Regions from separate parts of the Kosakonia sp. SMBL-WEM22 genome, predicted to be linked through region 1. Evidence: predicted binding sites of a transcription regulator. Region 1 holds the regulator's gene; the other holds the start of a gene.
What was found. Region 1 encodes Fur, which represses iron uptake genes when iron is present. Its sites were predicted from a motif close to ATAATAATGAGAACNACTATCAA; they were not measured.
Positions count from the first base shown of each region.

Region 2: HF650_RS20370 (TonB-dependent siderophore receptor) is a predicted target of Fur. The motif match lies at 1,601-1,623, and genes of this name have one in related genera.

Region 1 covers NZ_CP051488.1:1,503,000-1,506,112, forward strand. Annotated here, with positions in the region: gene HF650_RS07180 (beta-N-acetylhexosaminidase) at 1-1,337, shown strand, start outside; gene fur (ferric iron uptake transcriptional regulator) at 1,437-1,883, opposite strand; gene fldA (flavodoxin FldA) at 2,173-2,703, opposite strand; gene ybfE (LexA regulated protein) at 2,867-3,113, opposite strand, start outside.
Region 2 covers NZ_CP051488.1:4,244,188-4,247,300, reverse strand. Annotated here, with positions in the region: gene HF650_RS20370 (TonB-dependent siderophore receptor) at 1-1,532, opposite strand, end outside; gene HF650_RS20365 (hypothetical protein) at 1,835-2,062, opposite strand; gene HF650_RS20360 (pectinesterase family protein) at 2,596-3,113, shown strand, end outside.

The sequences.
Region 1 (3,113 bases):
TCCCGGAGATCGACATGCCGGCGCATGCGCGCGCAGCGGTCATCTCAATGGAGGCGCGTTACCATCGCCTGATAAAAGAGGGCAAAGAGGAGCGTGAGGCGAGCCGCTACCGCCTGCTGGATCCGACTGATACCTCTGTTACCGCTGGCGTACAGTTCTATGACCGCACCGGCTACCTCAATCCGTGCCTGGACTCCTCGCGCAACTTTGTCGATAAGGTGATGGGCGAAATTCAGCAGATGCACCGGGAAGCAGGTCTGCCGTTGCACACATGGCACTTTGGTGGCGATGAGGCGAAAAATATCTATCTTGGCGCAGGCTATACGGATGTAAAAGATCCGCAGCCGGGTAAAGGCATTATCGATCAGAGCAAGCAGGATAAGCCGTGGGCCAAGTCCGGGGCCTGCCAGGCGATGATCAAAGCCGGGAAAGTGAGCGATGTTGAACACCTCTCCAGCTACTTTGGCGCAGAGGTGAGCAAGCTGGTTAAGGCGCACGGCATTGATGTGATGCAGGCCTGGCAGGATGGGCTGAAAGATGCCAAAGACGCCTCGGGGTTTGCCACCAAAAACGTCAATGTTAACTTCTGGGATGCGCTTTACTGGGGCGGTTTCGACTCCGTTAACGACTGGGCGAATAAGGGTTTCCGCGTGGTAGTTTCCAATCCGGACTATCTCTATCTCGACTTCCCGAGCGAAGTTCACCCGGCGGAAAGCGGCTACTACTGGGGAACGCGTTTTAGCGACGAGCGCAAGATCTTCAGCTTTGCGCCGGACAACATGCCGCAGAATGCAGAAACGTCGGTCGATCGTGATGGCAACACTTTCAGCGCCAAATCAGACAAGCCGTGGCCGGGTGCCTACGGGCTTTCCGCCGAGCTGTGGAGCGAAGTGGTGCGCACGGATGAGCAGATGGAGTATATGATCTATCCCCGTCTGGTTGCCGTTGCGGAGCGGGCATGGCATCGCGCAAGCTGGGAGCAGGATTATCAGGCCAGCCGCGAATATAAAGGCGGCGAGACGCAGTGGGTCGATCAGAAGGCGCTTATGGCTGACTGGCAGCGTTTTGCCAATCTGCTGGGACATCGCGAGCTGGCGAAGCTGGATAAAGCTGGCATCCAGTATCGTCTGCCGGTACCAGGGGCGCGAATTGTTGACGGTGTGCTGGAGGTGAACACCCGCTTCCCGGGGCTGGTGGTAGAGTACTCCCTCGATCGCGGCAAAACATGGCAGCGCTACGAAACAGCTTCCCGTCCACAGCTTAAAGGAGAAATTCAGGTGCGTACCGCAAGCCCGGATGGCAAGCGCGTCAGCCGTGTCGATATGCTGAAAGGCTGATTGCTTTTCTGCCCGAGCGGTGCAGCCATTTGATGCGCCGCTCATCCTGCAGGCATAAAAAAAGCCAACCTGGCGGTTGGCTTTTAACGTTAGAAGAGCTTATTTAGCGTCGTGCGCATGTTCATCTTCACGGCAGTCGCCTTCAGCGCAGTGACCGTAAAGATAGAGGCTGTGGTTCGTCAGGCGAATACCGTGTTGAGCGGCAATTTCGCGCTGGCGTAATTCGATGGAATCATCACTGAATTCGATAACTTTACCGCAGTCGAGGCAGATAAGGTGATCGTGGTGATGCTGCTGCGTCAGTTCGAAAACAGACTTGCCGCCTTCGAAATTGTGACGGGTGACGATCCCGGCGTCATCAAACTGGTTCAGCACACGGTATACCGTTGCCAGACCAATCTCTTCACCCATGTCGATCAGACGCTTATAAAGATCTTCCGCACTGACATGATGGTTATCCGGCTCCTGAAGCACTTCCAGAATCTTTAAACGTGGAAGCGTGACTTTCAGGCCGGCCTTCTTTAATGCGGTATTGTTGTCAGTCATGCGGAATCTGTCCTGTTGCTATACGATTCACTTCCTTCGCGGAAGTTATAAGGAATGCACCCGGGCGAATGCGTATCATTATAGAACTGCCATGTATAAATGAAAACTGCAAGCCCTCAAGTAAAGTAAGCTTTTAAAACGTGGTATCGCCGACAACTCCCGTCCAGGCGTACCGCGTTAAGCAGGGCTTATTGTACAGGGATGAGTAGGAAAGTTAAAAAAATGTAGCAATTATTTCGATTGCTTTTACCTATTGATACGGCGCAACCGGCAGATTGCGCCATAAAAATCAGGCATTCAGGATTTCATCCAGATGCAGCTCTTCAGAAACCTGCTTCACCCAGTTTTGCACGCGCTCGGCGGTCAGTTCCGGCTGGCGGTCTTCATCAATTGCCAGACCAACAAAATGATCGTCATCGGCCAGACCTTTTGAGGCTTCGAAATGGTAGCCGGCAGTTGGCCAGTGACCCACGATTGTTGCGCCGCGCGGTTCAATAATGTCGCGAATGGTGCCCAGCGCATCACAGAAGTACTCAGCGTAATCCTCCTGGTCGCCGCAGCCGAACAGCGCCACTAACTTACCATTAAAATCAATCTCTTCCAGCGTCGGGAAAAAGTCATCCCAGTCGCACTGCGCTTCACCGTAATACCAGGTCGGAATGCCGAGCAACAGGATGTCATACCCTTCGATATCTTCCTTACTGCTCTTGGCAATGTCATGAACATCGGCGACGTCTTTACCAAGCTGGCTCTGGATCATTTTGGCGATGTTTTCGGTGTTACCGGTGTCGCTGCCGAAGAAAATGCCTGTAATTGCCATGAGTAAAATAACCTCTTGAATCTTAATGAGTATAGGGGGAGCGCTAAGCCCACAGATAAGGGCAATCATAGCAGAACAGAGAAGAACGCGGAAACTGCTATTGCCGCGGACTGCACTGTATGCCACATGAAAAGGGGTATTTAATCAGGATTCAGAAGATTCGCTATCCGCGCAGAGCTTTAAGCTGCGTCAGCAGCATCTCTTCAATAAGTTCGCTGCGGCTGATCTCGCGCACATCGGCCAGTTCGTTCAGCGCTTCCACCGCATCCGCATTCAGTTTCAGTTCGACGCGCTTAAGCCCACGAACCTTATCGCGTTTGAGCTGGTTGCGTTTATTAATGCGCAACTGTTCATCGCGCGAGAGCGGGTTGGTCTTCGGCCGTCCCGGGCGACGCTCATTCGCGAAGAGA
Region 2 (3,113 bases), 2.3 Mb from region 1:
ACTAACTGGTAACTGCCCGCGCCGTAATATTTCGCCGGATCGGGGATCTCAAAACCCTGCGAGAAGTTGAACCACAACTGCTGGCGGTCGGTCAGATGGCCGAGGATACCGGCGTTAAACAGCAGGTTATTGTAATCCGTTTTGCCGCCCGGTACGGCATCCGCCGAAGTGGCTTTACCGTTGGCAATCGCCTGCTGCTGGGCATAACCGACAAAATCGTCGATGCGGTTTTCCATATATTGATAACGTACGCCGCCGCTCAGAGTGATGGCGTCAATGTCGTAGCTACTTTGCAGGAAGGGCGCAATGTTTGTGATGCTGTAGCCCGGGTAGCGCTCGACCTTAAACGTTTTATCCAGTTGCATTCCCCCGCTGGCAGCGGCGCTGTTGAGGTCGAAAAACTGCTGGTTGGCGTCGAAGTTTTCATGTTCAGCATCGATCCCCCAGGTCAGCGTCAGGTCATCAACCGGTTTGCTGTTGATGGTCAGCTTGCCGCCATAAAAATCGGTTTTCTGCTGCGACGCGCCAATGCTGGTGACCCGGTCGCCAGAAGGCGTAGGGAAGGGGTAAAATGACAGGCTCTCGTCGCGGTAGTAGATCTGCGCCACCACATCCTGGCCCCAGAAATCAGTGTTAGAGTATTGCAGATTAATCAGGTGGCGCTCGGTGCCCGGGATCCGGTCGGCATCAAGGTTGCCTTTGTTGTACGCCTTAGCGGAGCCGGTCACCGCCGAGAAGTTTTCGCCTAAGAAGAGGCCATGTTTCCCGTCAGACTCGCTCTTAAAGTACTGCGTGGTGAGTTGCAGCTGCTGGTGCTCATCGATATTGAGCGTGCCGGTGCCCATCACGTCCAGCCGATCAGAGTATTGCAGACCGGTCTGGGTGTTATCGATAATCACCTCATTGCCTTTGCCATCATACCAGCCGCCGTAGCGCTGATAAGCAACCGACAGCCGCCCGGAAGCCTTATCATTACCGCCACTCACCGACGCCGCGACGTTATCGTCATGATCGTTATGGCTGTTAAAGCCGCTTTTGGTGCCGGTCTGGAACTCCACTTCACTCTCCGGCTGCCCCTTTTTAGTCACGATATTGATCAGGCCGCCGGTGCTGCCGCCGCCATAGAGCGAAGTGGCACCGGAGATAATCTCAATGCGCGAGATATTAAAGGGATCGATCGAATCGAGCTGGCGGCTGTCGGTGCGCGATGAGTTGAGGCGCACACCGTCAACCATCACCATCATTGAGCGCCCGCGCATATTCATGCCGTAGTTGGTGCGCCCCTGGCTGCTGACATCCATGCCTGGAATAAGCTGCGCCAGCACCTCTTTTAACTCTTTACCACCCTGAACCTGCTGCTCAATTTCAGCCTGCTCAATGACCCAGGTGGTTTGTGCCATATCGGCGACGCTATGATTGGCGCGGCTTGCGGCCACTATCAGCGTCTCCTCTTTAGCATCTTGCGCCGCAGCCTGCGCGGATAACATCATCAACAAACAGGGGTTAATAGCCCAAAGGTAACGATTTTTCATTCTTATAACGTTCCTGATTATGCAGGTGAAAACGACCGGAGCCGGTCGGGGTAAGCACCGCTCTCGTGTTGAGAGTAATTATCAAGATGATATGAATTATCGTTACCAAGTAAACAGTTTATGTAAAAAAATTATGCCTAAGCTAGTGATTTAACTACTAATTTTAAGAGGTTGTTTCTTTGGTAAATAAATGACGGGAAGGAAGGAACCGGCGCGAACGGTAATGTCGCCCGGTATTATGTGTGCTCTAAGATTTAATTACAGGAGTAAACGCGGGTCATTAAAGCGTATTAACAAGTTTATCAGCGCCTGTTTTTATTATTTTTTTCTTTAAAATCCGCAATCGCCTGGTTGATGTTTTCCGTAGCGAAGGTGTCAACTTTTTCTCCGTCCAAAAAGACTTCGTAATGTCCGGAAACATATTTAAAGGTAAACATCTTATCCTGGTAACGAAGACGTTTTTCCTTTACTGATAAGCCCCTGATGCGCATAGCGACGCGGGCCATCGTGTCTATCTTTTTATTTTTCATGATTATTTTACTTACCGTTGCAGGTTGAGTCCGCGTTCAAATATTGAAACCACGTTGGGCGATAGTAATTTTTTACCCACTCAAAAGAAAGCAAAGGTTGCCAGAAAAGCACACCTGAGGCCAGTTAAAATATCTTCTGATGATTTAAGGTCTTTTTAGCCAATTAATCAACCTGCTGCCATATATGGCTGCATTAAGAAACAACCTATCCGCGTAAGAATAAATTCTCTTTTTTATCGTGATAATAGTTTTGATTCTCGTTTCAGTAATGGGCGTCATAAGTTTGAGTTTGATCTCAAAACAGTGTTTTAAAATGCGCAATCGCTTTTCGCTGGCCTATGCTGGTGTAAAAAAATAACAGCATTACAGCCCGTTAAGCCCACTCTTCTTTCTGACTTTGTACAGAGGCCGCTATTAGCCAGTAGCAGATCCCGATTCAACCGGCGCGCCGCGCTGGCACAGCGTCATATCTGGCAGAACTGCGGCCTGGCTGCATGTACTGCCCCTGTCCAAAAACGACCAAGGAGAGAAGAATGAAAACCCTGCACTGCTCCGCACTACTGCTGGTCTGCCTGAGCGCCAGCGCGCAGGCGGCCGAGTGGAACGCCGTGGTATCGCCCACACCGAAGTCTGGTGAATTTTCCACCATCGGCCAGGCGCTCGACGCCGCGCCGCAAAGCGGCACGGCGTGGCGCATTCTGATTAAAGAGGGGCGCTGGCATGAGCGGCTGATAATTGAAAAGCCCGTCACGCTGATCGGGGAATCGACGGCGGGCACGGTAATTGAGGCTAATACTCCCGCAGGTGCGCTGGACGAGCAGGGGCAGAAGCTCGGCACCGGGCGCACCAGCACGGTAGAGATCCGCGCCAGCGGCGTAACGCTGGAGAATCTGACTATCCGCAATACCTTTGATTTTCCCGCCAACGCCGCGCTGCCGGAAGGCGACGCGAAGAAGCTGAAAGATACCCAGGCGGTAGCGCTGATGGTGGCAGAAGGGGCAGACAGAGCGCGCTTTCGCCATGTGCGCCTTGAGGGTTACCAGGACACCTT